2 regions of the Nocardioides sp. P86 genome follow, and region 1 is predicted to be linked to the other one. Evidence: predicted binding sites of a transcription regulator. Region 1 holds the regulator's gene; the other holds the start of a gene.

Region 1 (7,632 bases):
CGGCCCGAGCTCTTGAGCTCCTCGACGAACCGACCGACCAGGGCGTCGGTGGCCGCCAGTGCGGTGCGGCGCGCGAGCTGGAGGGTCGTGCCGGTGAGGTCGGAGTGGCCGAAGCGGTCGATGTCGCCGAGGTTGACGAAGACCAGGTGCGGGTCGAACTCCTCCAGCATCGCGAGCGTGGCCTGCATGGTGAAGACGTCGGGGGCGTAGCCGGCCACCGGGACGATCGGCATCGGCTCCCAGCGGTGGGTGGCGCGCTCGCCGAAGACGCCGTAGAGGTATTCCTTCGACAGCACCATGCCCGTGCGCAGGCCGCGGCGGTTGAGCCGCTCGATCACCGTCGGCACCTTGATGTCGCTGGCGCGGTCCATGTTGCGGATCGCGCCGAGCTCGCGGTCGAGGATCGCGTTGGCCGGCACGCCGGTGCGGTCGGGGCGCTGGCCGGTCATCATCATCACGTGGTTGGGGATGGTCTCCATGACCGGCATCGAGGAGGCGCGCGGGAAGCGCAGTCCGCCGCCGCGCAGGGCGTGGAGGTTCGGGGTCAGGCCGCTGTCGATCTCCTCGGGCCGGCAGCCGTCGACGACGAGCACGTAGGCCCGCCTGCGGGTGTCGGCCCCGCCGGCGGCCCGGGCGACCTGCGTGCCGGCGAGGGTGGAGAAGAGCAGTCCGGCGGCGCCGGCCGTGATCGCCGTACGCCGACCGGTGCGCAGCTCGCCGAGGCCGCGGGCGAAGGGGCGCTCCTCGTGGCTGTCGTGGTGGTCGGCGTGGGGGGTGGGTGTGCACATCAGGCGTCACCCCCGACGGGGGCGTCGACCTGCTCGATCCGGCTGGTGCCGGCGGCGGTGGCGAAGGAGACCGACCAGGTGATCGCGGTGTCGCGGTCGTCGCGGGCCCCGATGACGTACCAGTCCATCTGGGCGCGGGCGGGGGTGACGTCGAGGACCGAGAAGCCGTGGTCGTCGAAGTCGAGGTACTTGATGTGGCGGTTGTTGGCCAGGATGACCTGCTCGACCAGGGTGGAGGTGGTGTCCGGCGGGGTGCCGGTGATGTCCTTGAGGTTGTTGGAGGTCACCGAGGTGCACACGAACTCCACACCCAGGGAGTCGCCGACCACCGGGTAGGTGGAGGTGTCGAGCGGCAGCTCGCAGGCCCAGGCGGAGTGGATGTCGCCGGTGAGGAACACGGTGTCCTTCACCTGGTGGTCGTCGAGGTGGGTCAGCACCTCACGGCGGTCGGCGGTGTAGCCGTCCCACTGGTCGACGTTGTAGGGCGCACCGTCGCCGGGCAGCAGCCCCGTCACGTCGTTGACCGGCTGGACCAGCGCGTCGGGCAGGTCGGCGAAGGTCACTGGCGCGATCATCACCGGGTTGCCGATGACCTTCCACTGCGGCCGGTGGTCGCGGCTGAGGGAGTCCTTGAGCCAGGCCATCTGGCGCGCGCCCGTGATCGTGCGGTCGGGGTCGCTCACGGCCGGGTCGACCGCCGGCGTGGCCACCTGCTGGTCCCGGTAGGTGCGCAGGTCGAGCATGCTGATCTCCAGCAGCGTGCCGAAGCGCAGCCGCCGGAAGAGCCGGGCGCCGTCGCCCAGCGCGGCCGTGCCGTCCAGGCGCACGGGCATCCACTCGTCGTAGGCGCGGTGGGCGCGGGCCCGCCGGCGCCGGTAGTCGCCCTCACCGCCCTCGCCGGTGCCGGGGGTGTGGTTCTCCGCCCCGCCCCGCCACTGGTCGTTGGTGACCTCGTGGTCGTCCCAGGTGACGATCCAGGCGTAGCGGGCGTGGGCGTCCTGGAGGTCGGGGTCCTGCTTGTACTGCGCGTGGCGTTGGCGGTAGTCGGCCAGCGAGACCATCTCGTGGTCGGGCACGTGGCGGCGCACGTCGACGTTGTCCGCGCCCATGCCGTACTCACCGGGGCCGTACTCGTAGAGGTAGTCGCCGAGGTGCACGATCGCGTGCAGGTCCTCGCGCGCGGCGAGCCCGCGGTAGGCGGAGAAGAAGCCGGCCTGGAGGTTGGCGCACGACACCACGCCGAAGCGGAGGTGGTCGGGGGAGGCCTGGGGCGCGGGAGCGGTGCGGGTGCGACCGGTGCGACTGGCCTGGCCGTCGAGGCGGAAGCGGTAGTAGTAGTCGGTCGCCGGGCGCAGGCCGGTGGCGTCGACCTTGACGGTGTGGTCGCGGCTGGGCCCGGTGCGCACACGTCCGCGGCGCACCACGCGGCGGAAGCGGGGGTCGGTGGCGACCTCCCAGACCACCTCGACGGAGGGGCCCCGGCCCGAGCCGGGGGTGCTGCCCGGGGTCGGGGTGACCCGGGTCCACAGCACCACGGCGTCGGGCAGCGGGTCGCCGGAGGCGACCCCGTGGCGGAAGACGCGGGCGCGGCGCGCCGCGGGCCGCGAGGGGGCCGCGGTGGCGCGGTCGGCGCCGACGCGCAGGCCGAGGGCGCCGACGCCGACCGCGCCCCCGGCCAGGACCGTACGCCGGCGCGGGGCCGGGCCGGTCGAGTCAGGCACGGGGGAGGACTGCGGGGTGGTCTCGCTCGTGGTCACGTCTCGTTCAACGACGCGGTGGCGGCGCCGTGACGGCCTCGCGGCTACCCGCACCGATCGTTCACCTGCCGGGCGCGGTCCCGTCACCCGGCAGGGACGGCCCTCCCGGTGAGGGTGAAGCGGAGCCCGTCGTCGACCGGGCGACCACCGCAGGGCCACGTGCTCGTCCCGCCGTTGCTGCAGTTGCGGTAGCGGGCGCTGCCGTTGACCAGCGTGACCTCGACGTAGGAGGTGCGGGCCGAGGAGAAGCCGACCCGGGTGACGGCGTCGCCGGCGCGGTCGAGCCGCAGGACCCGGGTGGAGGGGGTGCCGGAGGTGGGCACGACGGTGACGACCGCCGCAGAGCCGCGCGTCGGTGACGGCAGGTCGAGGGACAGCCGCAGCCGCCAGCCGCCCCCGAGGCCGGCGCCCGGGGTGAAGCGCTGGCTGGCGCTGCTGAGGTGGTCGAGGTAGACCCGCTGGGCGCCCACGGAGCGCTTCGAGCCCGTCAGGGTCGTGCGCTTCCACAGCGGGGTCTTGGGGTAGGACTGCGCCCTGCCCTCGGCGTAGGCGCGGCCGGGACGCAGGTTGGCGTCGGCGAAGCGGGCGAAGGACTCGCTCAGGGACACGTCGTGCTGGCGGCGCAGCACCTGCTCGACGGCCTGGGTGGAGTACTCGTCACGGTCGCCGGCGGCGGCGCCGGCGCGCTCCCAGATCGTGCGCACCAGCACGGGCAGTCCGCCGACCGCGGCGGGGTGGCGCTCGGTGAGGTGGCGGAAGAAGATCCAGTCGCCGTAGACCGCGAGGTCCTCGTCGCGGTCCATCGACTGCCGCGGGTGGGAGAGCGGGCTGTCGGCGAGGTACTGCACGTTGTCGTCGACGGAGTCGAAGAGCTCGTCCTCGGCCCAGGTGGCGGTGGCCTCGATGAGCCAGCCGTCCTCGCCGGCGTCGTAGGCGTACTGGACGGCGTGGAAGTACTCGTGCGCCGCGGTCACCTGGAGGTTCTCGGTCGGCAGGTTCGTGGGGAACTGCCCGGTGCGGTAGTCGTTGTCGAGCACGCAGTAGGCGGGCACGTCGCGCGCGTCGTCGGGCACGTCGTCGTCGGAGGTGCAGTAGCCGTAGAAGCCCATGCTGCCGACGTCGCCCAGGTAGACGTCGGTGCGGGCGTCGCCGCCCTTGGCGCCGTCGGGCAGCGGCGTGCGGTAGCCCGCGCCGGCGTAGGTGTCGTGCACGTCCTGGAGCGTCGAGAGTGCGAAGTCGACGTAGTCCGGGACGCCGTTGCCCGCACCACCGGCGCCCCCGCTCGCGTCCTTGGCCGGCACGTTGTTGCCCGAGGCGCCGCCGACGACGTAGTGCACGCACAGGTCGTCGGTGCAGATGCGCCGCACGGCGTCGCCCTCGTAGTCGAGGTAGCCGTCACCGCGCCTGTCGGTCGGCCGGGCGAGGTAGGCCGCGGCCTCCGCGCGGTCGTCGGGGGAGAGGGCGTCCATGCTCAGCGCGAGGTCGCGCAGCGCACCCGTGAGGTCGGCCTCGCCGGCCTGCGCCAGGGTCTGCTGGGCCTCCGCGGGGCTGGTCGCCGGGTCGACCAGCGTCTCGACCACCTGGAGGGCCGCGAGGGCCTGCTCGTCCGGCGTCCCGGTCTCGTCCGGGCCCGGCAGTCCAGGCATCCCCGGGAGCCCGGGCACCCCGGGGAGGTCGACCTGGGGGGCTGCGACGGCCGTGCCGGGCAGGACCGGGACGCACAGGGCGCCCGCGAGGAGCAGGGCGGACAGGGGACGAAGGCGCACGTCGGGCACTCCAGTGGGTCGAGGGTTCCGGCTGTCCGTCCAGGCTCTCACGGGTCGCCGACACGCACGCCGGCCCGCCCTCCGTGGGGGAGGACGGGCCGGCGCCGGGTGTCCCGGGTGGGTGCGCCTCGGGCTAGACGCTGCGCAGGACGGCGGTGACGACGCCCAGGATCGTGGCGTGGGTGCCGTCGATCGGGTCGTAGGCCTCGTTGTGCGGCATCAGCCAGACCTGGCCGTTCTTGCGCTGCAGGGTCTTCACGGTCGCCTCGCCGTCGATGAGGGCGGCGACGATGGTGCCGTTGTCGGCGGTCTGCTCCTTGCGGATGACGACGTAGTCGCCGCTGCAGATCGCCGCGTCGATCATCGAGTCGCCCACGACCTCGAGCAGGAAGAGCTGCCCCTCGCCGACGAGCTGCTTGGGCAGGGGGAAGACGTCCTGCACCTGCTCCTCGGCCAGGATCGGGCCGCCGGCCGCGATCCGGCCGACGACCGGGACGTAGGTGGCGGCCGGCACGGAGTCGCCGACCCCGGTCTCGTCGTAGCCGCTCTCCTCGGCCGCCGAGATCGACCGGCGTGCGGCCATCACCTCGGGCAGGAAGACCTCCAGCGCCCGGGGGCGGTTGGGGTCGCGCTTGAGGAAGCCCTTCTCCTCGAGCACCTTGAGCTGATGGGCGACGCTCGAGGTGCTGGTGAGGCCGACCGCGTTGCCGATCTCGCGCATGCTCGGCGGGTAGCCGCGCTTCTCGATCGCGTCGCGGATGGTGGCCAGCACCCGCAGCTGCCGCGGCGTGAGGCCGGTGGCGTTGGGCGCGCCGTCGGGCAGCTCGGTCACCGTGCCGTCCGCCGTGCCGCCGGTCGGGCCCTGCGTGGGACCGCCCCCGGTCCGCCCCCGGGTGTCCTTGGTCGCCATCGTCTGCCTCTCCGCTGGTCGGTGCCACCGATCGGTGTCGCTGGTCGCCCGGTCGGGCGATGTGCTCACCATGCCAGGAGGCCCCGAGGGTTTCAAACACCTGTTCGAACGGCGTGTCGGACCGTCCGCGCCGCTCCAGGGCAGCAGGTCCGGGCCTCCGTGTCGGGCCGGCGGTCGAACAGATGTTCGCTCGACCCCTTGTGCTGTTCGAACGCGTGATCTAACGTCGTACACATGTTCGATCGAACGTGTGGTCGAGCCGGTGCGCGACGGCGGTCCTCCAGGACTGTCGGTGGTCACCACTAGACATCACCTCGTCCACCTCGAGCTCCACCCCACGGCTGACCGCCCCCTTCCCCAGGAGGTCCCCATGAGCACCACGATCCAGCACCCCGCCGCATCCCGTGTCGCCACGCACCACGTGCGGCTGACCCGGCGTGGGCGACTCGTGGTGTTCACGCTCTCGCTCCTGGCCATCCTCGCCGTCGGCGTGTGGTTGGCCGCCGGGTCGGTGGCCACCTCCCAGGCGCAGCCCACCGAGGTGATCGTGGTCGGCACCGGCGAGACGCTGTGGGACATCGCGGCCGACGTCGCCGACGACGGTGACGTGCGCTCGACCATCGCCGAGATCCAGCAGCTCAACGACCTCGACGGCGGCATGGTCGCCGCGGGCCAGCGTCTGCGCATCCCGCTGGCGTGACCTCGGGCGCCGTCGTCGGCGCCCCCATCGACATCACCGGTCGCCTCGACCCCGGCCGGTGAGCAGCGGGGAAAGTGCAGGAGGGCGGGCCCCACCGGGCCCGCCCTCCTCTGCCGTCCAGGGGTGCTGCCGGCCGGTCAGCGCGCGGCGCGGCGCCCGCCGGGCGGGCGGGGCGCGGCCGGCTCGAGGTCCTCGCCGCCGCTGCCGTCCGGGGCGGCACCGGTCGGTGCGGTGGTGATGCCGAGCTCGCGGAGCAGGCGTGCCACCAGCAGGAGGCCCACGAAGAGGCACGCCACCGCTCCGACCGAGGCCAGGGCGAGGAACGCCCACGAGCCGGAGTCGCCGTCGCGGGCGGCGGTGCCGAAGTCGATCGCGGCGTAGACGAGGTAGCCCCAGGCCACGACGGCCGCCGTCACGGCCAGGGCCAGCGCCAGCAGGCGCGGGCGCAGCTGGCGGGGCGCCCGGGTGCCCTTGCGCGAGCCCGCTCGCTTGCCCGCTGTCGCCACGGGCTCATTCTGTCCGATCGGCAGGGACTTCGCAGCGCGACACCACCATCGCGTCGCGCCCGTCGACCCGAAGCCCTGACCCGGTGCCCTGACCCGGTGGCTGGCACGGTGGGGGCATGGAGGTCCTCCCCGACATCGTGGCCACGGAGCCGGCGATCGTGTTCTGCGGCCTGGCCGGCGCCGACTCGACCCGCACCCGGGAGCACTACTACGACTCGCCCGGCAACTCCTTCTGGGAGTCGATGCACCTGTCCGGTCTCTCGCCGCGTCGGTTGCGCCCGGAGGAGGACCGTGAAGTGGCCACCCTCGGTCTCGGCCTGACCGACCTGGTCGGCCACTGGGACCCGCGGTGGGTCGAGGTCGACGAGCTCGTCGCCAAGGTGGAGCGCTGGCGGCCCGACTGGCTGGCCTTCACCAGCAAGGGTGTCGCCCACGAGGCCGCGCGTGCGCTGGGTCGACGCGCGCACCCCCGTCTCGGCGCCCACGACTGGTACGTCGGGACCGCGCAGGTCTTCGTGCTGCCCGGGACGAGCGGGGCCAACCATCGTCGTGACTACGACGGTCGGCCCACGCGCGTCGCGTGGTGGCGCGAGCTGGCCCAGCTGGCCGGTCGCGCCTGAGTCGTCAGCCGACGGTGAGCACCATCCGGAAGCGGGCGTCGCCGGCCATCATCCGGGCGTAGGCCTCGTTCGCCTGCTCCAGCGGCATGGTCTCGATCTGCGCCTCGACGCCGGTGAGGGCGCTGAAGTTCAGGGTGTCCTCGCTGTCGGCCGCAGTACCCGAGGCGTGACCGGCCACGGAGCCGTTGATCGGGATGAGGGCGGCGGCCGGCACGGGGATCGGCTGCTCGGCCGCACCGACCACGACCAGCTCGCCGTCGACGCCCAGGCCGGGGATGGTCGAGGCGACGGCGTCGCCGTTGGTGACGGTGGAGAGCACGACGCGGGCGCCGCCGAGCTTGGCCAGCTCCTCGCCGGGGTCGGTGGCAGTGGAGTCGATGTAGGTGTGCGCGCCCAGGCCCAGGGCGAGGTCGGCCTTCTCGGTGCCGCGGGCGATGGCGGCGACGCGGAAGCCCATCTTGGCGGCGTACTGCACGCCGAGGTGGCCCAGGCCGCCGACGCCGAGCACGGCGACCAGGTCGCCGGGGCGCGCGCCCGTGCGGCGCAGGCCGTTGTAGGTCGTGACGCCTGCGCACATCAGGGGGG
Region 2 (7,632 bases), on a different contig from region 1:
GGGCGGCCACCACCAGGCCCACGCCGCCGGCGCCCGTGCGCGGCTTGAGCACGACCTCGCCGTGCTCGGCCAGGGCCGCGGCCAGCGCGACGGCGAGGCCGGTGTCGTCGACGAGCCGGGACGGCACGACGGGCAGGTCGACCGCGAGGTCGAGCAGGTAGGCCTTGTCGGCGTTCCAGGCGAAGACGTCGGCCCCGTTGAGCAGCGGCACCCGCCGGCCCACGCGCTCGGCCCAGGCCAGGAACTCCGGGAGCCGGCGGTGGTAGTCCCAGGTCGACCGCACGGCGACCAGGTCGGCCCCTGCCCAGTCGACGGTGTCGTCGGACCAGGAGACCCACCGGGCCTCGATGCCGCGCCGGGCCAGGGCGGGCGGGAGCAGGTCGCCCCCGCGCTCGCCGTCGGGCAGGAGGTCGAAGGTGGCCAGCAGCACGGTCGTCACACCACGAGCCTGCCGCACCCGCGGGCTCAGCCCGGCGGCAGGGCCGGGGCGCGGTGACCGAACGGCACCTGCTCCGCGACGCCCAGGGCGGCCAGCACCGAGGGCAGCATCGCCTTGGCGGTGCGCTTGTAGCCCAGGGCGCTGGGGTGGAAGCGGTCGAGGCTGAACATCTCGTCGGGGTTGGTGATGAAGAACGGGCCCACGCAGTGCGCCAGCGACACCGCATGGGCCCCGGCGGCCACCGCCGCCGTCATCTGGGCGGCGGCCAGCTGCCGCGAGGCGCGCGAGCCCAGCGCTCGCAGCGGCTGCGGCACCGGGCGCAGCAGCCCGAGGTCGGGGCACGTGCCGACCACCACCGCCGTGCCGCGCTCGCGCAGCAGCGCGATCGCCTCCTCGAGGTGCTTCACGCTGTCGGCCACGGGCACGCGGTGGGTCACGTCGTTGCCGCCGACGACGATGACGGCCACGTCGGCGCGGTACGACGCGGGCAGCCCGGCCAGCTGCGCGGTCAGCATCGAGCTCTCCGACCCGACCACCGCGCCCGTGCGCAGCCGCACCGACCGGTGGGTCGCCTTGGCCAGCCCCTTGGCCAGCCGGCCGCCGAGGGTCTCCTTGGGCCGGTCGGCGCCCAGACCTGCCGCGATCGAGTCGCCGAGCAGCAGCAGCTGCACGGAGTCGCCGTAGGACTTCTTCCACGTGCGGTCGGCGTCGGGCGCCACCTCGCCCAGAGGCTTCCCGATCAGCCGGCGCGCGTGGTCGGCCTGGCGGTGGAGCAGCTCGCGCGCGCCGATCCCGAGCCCCCCGGTGGCCGCGCCGACCGCCGCGGCGGCGATACCGACCGCGACGAGCCGGTTGCGCGTCGAGCGGGCGTGGGTCGTGGAGGGGGCGTCGGGCATGGGGACGTTCAACCAGGTGCTCCTGAACGGGCGGTGTCGTGGGCGTGGAGGCGACGTGTCGCCCAGCCGGACCCCTCGACACGGACCCCGACCGCACCACGGTCGCAGACACCCCCGTATCGGGCCGCTTCCCCGGGAGCCGCACCTCGGCGCCGGGGGCCGACAGGGCTCAGCCGGTGCGGACCAGCGTGGTCCAGCCGTGGGGGCTGGTCCAGGCGCAGGTGCCGTCGGGATGCCGGGTGTAGCTCCAGGGTGGGCTGCCTACGGAGCCGGTGGTCTTGAGTCGGTGGTGGTGGCGGCACAGCGGCGCGAGGTTGGACGGGTGCGTCTGGCCGGGCTTCCCGCCGTGGTCGAGGGGTCGGTAGTGGGTGATGTGGTCGAGGTCGCAGCGGCGTGAGGGCACGGTGCAGCCGGGGAACACGCACCGGGGGTCGCGGATGACGACGTGTTCGCGCATCCAGGGTGGTGGGTCGTGGCGGTCGACGGCTCCTGCGGTGGTGGGGTCGAGGTCGATGACGGGTCTCACGAACACCTTGGTGCCGGCCAGCCAGCGGCGCAGGGTGGTGGTGGAGACCACCCCGAGGCCTTCGACGACTGCGGTGCCGGGTGGTGGGCCGGTGCGGTCGATCTGGGACAGGTGGCTGGTCTCGTGGTGGCGGTGGACCGCTGTGGGGCGCAGGTCGGGTCCGGTGGTGCGGTACGGGTCGTCCGCGGGCTGCTCGTGCACTGGGTGCTCGTCGGTGGTGGGGTGGCTTCGAGACGCTCGCTGCGCTCGCTCCTCAGCCACCGGGGCCGGGGTCTGTCCGGCGGTGGTCTCGGGGTCGTTGCCCGCGGCGGGGCTTCGAGACGCTCGCTGCGCTCGCTCCTCAGCCACCGGGTTCGCGACCTGTCCCGCGGGGACGGTCTCGTGGTCTACGGGGGTGGGGAGGTCCCGGGGGTCCGGTGGGGGTTCTCCGGCCGGGGCCTCGGTGGGCGGCGGGGGCTCCTCCAGCGCGGGTTCTTCTCCGTTCAAGCAGGCCGTGTCGAGGGCGGCGAGGGTGTCGGCGCGTGCGAGGTCCTCGGGGCGCAGGTGGACGTAGACCACCCGCTCCTTCGCAGTCGTGGGCTCCACCGAGTCCAGTGCCGTCAGTCCTTGGGCGCGGTCGGTGATGACGCCGATCGCGCGGGCCTTGCGGACCTCCAGCGACTCGACCGCTGCTCCGGTCGAGGTCTGGTGGCGGCCGAGCTCGGCGGCGGTGGCGCAGATCAGGTCGTGGAAGCGGGTGAGGTCCTGGGTGTCACCGAGCACTTCGAGCCAGGAGGTGCCGGAGGCGGACCCGCGGTCGACGTCGTGGGTCACCCGGACGTTCCACCCACCGCGGGCCTTCTCCTCCAGCGCGGCCTGGGCGTGGGGGTCGTGCCTGGCCGCGGCTTCTGCGACGAACAGCTCGATGCGTCGCGCCCCGAGGCCTTGGACCTTCGCACCGAGGGCGGCGATCTTGCGGTCGACGTACGCAGCCCCGGTGTCGTTCAACACCTGGGTCTGGGAGGCGATCCGGCGCGCGCGCCAGCCGGGGAGGGTGAGGTCCTCCACCATCGCCCAGGTGCGGGGCAGCCGGTGGACCAGCTCCATGACCTCGGCCAGGTTGCAGCCCGCATTCACTGGCGACATCTCCAACGCCAGGGCCAACGGCTCAGCCGCGAACTCGTCCAGCCCGTGACGGATCATGCCGGGCACTGACCAGGCGTAGGCCTGGTCGGGGTTCAGTGCTCCCCAGCGGGCCATGACCCGCAGGGTGCGACGCTCGGCGGCGCGTACCGACCTCGCTGTGTCGGCGGCGTACTCCAGGACGTCATCGGCCTCGAGGGACTCGATGTCGACCACGGTGCCGGTGGTGTCGAGGTCGAGGAGCATGCGCCTAGTCTATTCGAACACGTATTCGATGACTAGGTCTGCCGGTGGATCTGTGGAGAGGGTTGCGCTGTCGCGCGAGGGTGGTTTCGAGACGGTCGCTGGCGCTCCCTCCTCAACCACCGGGGCGCTGGCGCTCCGTCTTCGACCACCGCGGCGCTGGCGCTTCTTGCTCGACCACCGGGGCGCTGACGCTCCCTCTTCGACCACCGTGGTGCTGGCGCTCCCTGCTCGACCACCGGGGTGCTGGCGCTCCCACCTCAACCACCGGGGCGCTGGTGCCGCCTCGACCGCCGCTCCGAGCAGGGAGCGGGTGGGTCAGCCGCCGGCGACGGCGGGGATGACCGAGACCTGGGTGCCGTCGGGGGTGGGGGTGGCGAGGTCGTCGAGGAAGCGGACGTCCTCGCTGCCGACGTAGACGTTGACGAAGCGGCGCAGCTTGCCGTTGTCGTCGAGCACCCGGGCGCGGATGCCGGCGTACTGCGTCTCGAGGTCGTCGAGCACGTCGGCCAGGGTGGCGCCGGAGGCGGTCACCTCGGACTCACCACCGGTGTAGGTGCGCAGGATGGTGGGGACGCGGACGGACACGCTCATGGGGTCGATCTCCTGGTGCTGGTGCGGCGAGGGCTGGGAGGGGTGCGGCGGACCGGCCGGTCAGGCGATGCCGGTGGCGGTGAACGCCGCGTAGGACGCGTCGATCGTGGCGGCCGGGCCGACCTGGTCGGAGACGGCGTCGAGGGTCTTCAGGCCCATGCCGGTGTTGATGACGACGGTCTCGAGGGTGGGGTCGAGCTGACCGGTCTCGACGAGCTTCTTCAGCACACCGACGGTCGTGCCGCCGGCGGTCTCGGTGAAGATGCCCTCGTGGCGGGCCAGCAGCAGGATGCCCTCGCGGACCTCGTCGTCGGTGATGTCCTCGACCGCGCCGCCGGTGCTGCGGCAGATGTCGAGCACGTAGATGCCGTCGGCGGGGTTGCCGATGGCCAGGCTCTTGGCGATGGTGTCGGGCTTCACCGGGCGGATCGCGTCGACCTCGGCCTTGTAGGCGGTCGAGACCGGCGAGCAGCCGGTGGCCTGGGCGCCGAAGATCTTGACCGGCTTGTCCTCGACCAGACCGAGGCGCACGAGCTCGCCGAAGGCCTTGTGCACCTTCGTCAGCTGCGAGCCCGAGGCCACGGGGATGACGACCTGGTCGGGCAGGCGCCAGCCGAGCTGCTCAGCGATCTCGTAGCCCAGGGTCTTGGAGCCCTCGGCGTAGAAGGGACGGACGTTGACGTTGACGAACGCCCAGCCGTCCTCCTCGCCCGCGATCTCGGAGGCCAGCTTGTTGACGTCGTCGTAGTTGCCGTTCACCGCGACGAGGGAGTCGGTGTAGACCGCGGAGTTGACCTGCTTGGGCTTCTCGAGGTTGCTCGGGATGAAGACCACGGTCTTGATCCCGGCGCGGGCGCCCGCCGCGGCGACCGCGTTGGCCAGGTTGCCCGTCGAGGGGCAGGCGAAGACCTTCGAGTGGAACTCGGTGGCGGCGCTCAGCGCGCAGGCCACGACGCGGTCCTTGAAGGAGTTGGTGGGGTTGGTGCTGTCGTCCTTGACCCACAGCTTCTCCAGGCCGAGCTCGCGGCCGAGGTTGCGGGCCTGGAGCAGGCGGGTGAAGCCCGGCTCCATGTTGGGGCTCTGCTCGATGTCGTCGGGCACCGGCAGCAGCGCCTTGTAGCGCCAGATGTTGCGGGGGCCGGCCTCGATCTCCTCGCGCGTCACGACCGGGAAGTCGTAGGACACCTCGAGCGGACCGAAGCACTCCGGACAGGCGTAGTGGGGGCCGAGCTCGACCTCGTTGCCGCACTCGCGGCAGGCGAGGGCCCGGGCGTTGCCGAACGCACCCTCACGGATCCCGGGCTGGTCGGCCGGGGTGGGCTGGGCGGTCTCTACTTCAGCGACGGTGCTCACGCGTCCTCCTTCTCATCTTCCCCGGCTGCGACTCTCGCGCCGGGCGGAATTGGCACCGTCTCCACGTCCGTGTCCCCGATGTGCCGGGTGGCGGAGGCTCGTGGCGGTTGCCGGGACTTCACTGGGCCGTTCCCTCAGTCCCTCTGGATGAGCTGTTGAAAACAGTACGACGCCGTCTCAGCATGCGCACATCGGTCCCGCGATGTGGACCCGCCCACCGGGGTGAGACGTACGCCGGGCGCACGTCGTTCACCGGCGGGCCGCGCACAGCGGGGCCGGCGTTCACCGTCGCGGTGGAGCGTCGCAGGGCTGGCCCGCGGCGGCCGGCTCCCCCACGTCTCGAGGAGAGCGACAGTGAGCACGCACGACGGCCACACCCACGACCCCCACCACCCGCACGACCACTCCCACGGGCACGCCCACGGGCACTCCCACGGGCACTCCCACGGGCACACCCACCACCGCCACACCACCGACGAGGCCACCGCGCTGACGTCGGCGGCGCTGGCGAGCGACACCGCCGACACCGACCTCTCCCCCGGCGAGCTGTCACGGCGCAACCTGCTGCGCGCGGCCGGCCTCACCGGCGCGGCGGCGGCCGGCATGGCCGGCATGAGCGGCGTCACCGCGGCCACCGCGGAGGAGGCCGCCCGGCGTGGCCCCGGCCCCTCCGGCGGCGCGGTCACGCAGTGGCTGGCCGGCGACCACCACATCCACACCCAGCACAGCTCCGACGGGCAGTACACCGTGCTCGACCAGGCCCAGCACGCGGCGGCCTACGGCCTGGACTGGCTGGTCATCACCGACCACGGCGGCGCCACCCACGCCCGCATCGGCGTCGACCTGGTCAACCCCGACATCCTCGACGCCCGCGCCGAGCTGCCCGGCACCCTGGTCTTCCAGGGCCTGGAGTGGAACATCCCCGCCGCCGAGCACGGCACGGTCTTCGTCGCTCCGGGTCCGCACGAGGTCGCGGTGCTCAAGCAGTTCGAGAACGACTACGACGGCTCGGTCAAGGGCGCGTCCGCCAGCAGCCCGGAGAACGAGGCGCTGGCCGTGGCCGGCATCCAGTGGCTGGGCCGGCAGGTCAGCCGCAAGCGGGTCACCGACGCGCTCTTCCTGGCCAACCACCCCGCCCGCAACGGCATCGACAGCCCCCACGAGATCCGCGCCTGGCGCGACGCCGACCCGAGCGTGGCCATCGGCTTCGAGGGTGCGCCCGGCCACCAGGCCGCCGGTCTGCCCGAGGGCTACGGCGCCGGCTCCTCGCGCGGCTACTACGGCAACGCGCCCGGCCCGAACTCCTTCGCCGCCTACCCGCCCGAGAGCTACCGCACGTGGGGCGGCTTCGACTGGATGACCTCCACCGTCGGCGGGCTGTGGGACTCCCTGCTGGCCGAGGGCAAGCCCTGGTCGATCAGCGCCAACTCCGACTCCCACGTCAACTGGACCGACACCTCGCGGCGCCCCGACGGCTCCACCTCCGAGCAGTTCAACGCCGACGGCCGCTACGGCGACCCGGTCTACGCCGGCCGGGTCAACACCACCGCGGGCGACTTCTGGCCCGGCTTCTACAGCCGCACCCACGTCGGCACGACCTCGCGGTCCTACCGCGCGGTGATGAAGGGCATGCGCGACGGGCGGGTGTGGGTCGACCACGGCGGCCTGGTGAAGTCGGTCGACGTCAAGGTGGTCGCGACGCGGGGCAACGGACGGCGCCCCGGGCGGCTCACCGAGACCCTCGGCGGCACGCTGGTCGCCCCGCGCGGCGCCCGCCTCAGCCTGGTCGTGACCATCACCGCCCAGGACGTCCCGAACTGGGCGATGTTCACCCCCCGGCTCAACCGCGTCGACCTCGTGCGCGGCGTCGTGGACCCGGCCTCGGCCAGCGACCGCGACACCTTCACCGCCCCCGACACCAAGGTCGTCGAGCAGTGGGACACCTCGGCGCGCACCGGCACGTTCCAGATCCGCCACGACCTCGGCTCGGCCGAGGAGGCCTTCTACGTGCGCCTGCGCGGCACCGACGGCAACCGCCAGCAGCCGGGCTACCTCGGCGCCGGCGTCGACCCGGCCGGTCCCGCGCTCGACGTCATGGGCGACGCCGACCCGTGGGTGGACCTGTGGTTCTACACGAACCCGATCTGGGTCGTCCCGGCGAGGTGACCCCGCCCCTGCGCACCACGCTGGGCGTCGACGGCGGCACCCGCGACCACGGCGCCGCCGAGCACCTCGTCCACGCGGTGGGCGAGGTGCTCGCGCAGGTCGCCGGCACCGGGACGGACCGCTGGGCCAGCACCCACGTGGTGCGCGTGCCCGACGCGCACACCGCGGTCGCCCTCTCCTGGGCCGACCCCGGCGAGGGCGCGGGACCCCCCGCCCGGGCCGACGTGCTCTGCCGTCTGGCCGAGGCCCTGCCCGGGGTCGCGCTGGTGCTCGACGGCGCCAGCGCCGGGCCG

Evidence for each region. The regulator LexA, encoded in region 1, represses DNA repair genes until DNA is damaged. The targets are predictions, from matches to a motif close to TCGAACANNTGTTCGA.
Region 2: the regulator LexA is predicted to act here: its motif matches at 3,243-3,258, upstream of M3673_RS18340 (HNH endonuclease signature motif containing protein).

Annotation. Positions count from the first base shown of each region.
Region 1 is NZ_JAMAYE010000001.1:1,180,896-1,188,527, reverse strand. Features, by position in the region: gene M3673_RS05560 (alkaline phosphatase family protein) at 1-788, opposite strand, end outside; gene M3673_RS05555 (alkaline phosphatase D family protein) at 788-2,509, opposite strand; gene M3673_RS05550 (MXAN_6640 family putative metalloprotease) at 2,629-4,311, opposite strand; gene lexA (transcriptional repressor LexA) at 4,445-5,221, opposite strand; gene M3673_RS05540 (LysM peptidoglycan-binding domain-containing protein) at 5,592-5,921, shown strand; gene M3673_RS05535 (hypothetical protein) at 6,059-6,427, opposite strand; gene M3673_RS05530 (mismatch-specific DNA-glycosylase) at 6,544-7,047, shown strand; gene M3673_RS05525 (alcohol dehydrogenase catalytic domain-containing protein) at 7,052-7,632, opposite strand, start outside.
Region 2 is NZ_JAMAYE010000004.1:134,955-142,586, reverse strand. Features, by position in the region: gene M3673_RS19790 (hypothetical protein) at 1-439, opposite strand, end outside; gene M3673_RS18345 (SGNH/GDSL hydrolase family protein) at 466-1,335, opposite strand; gene M3673_RS18340 (HNH endonuclease signature motif containing protein) at 1,505-3,229, opposite strand; gene M3673_RS18335 (MoaD/ThiS family protein) at 3,545-3,820, opposite strand; gene thrC (threonine synthase) at 3,881-5,116, opposite strand; SAM riboswitch class I at 5,183-5,327, opposite strand; gene M3673_RS18325 (PHP domain-containing protein) at 5,528-7,339, shown strand; gene M3673_RS18320 (hypothetical protein) at 7,336-7,632, shown strand, end outside.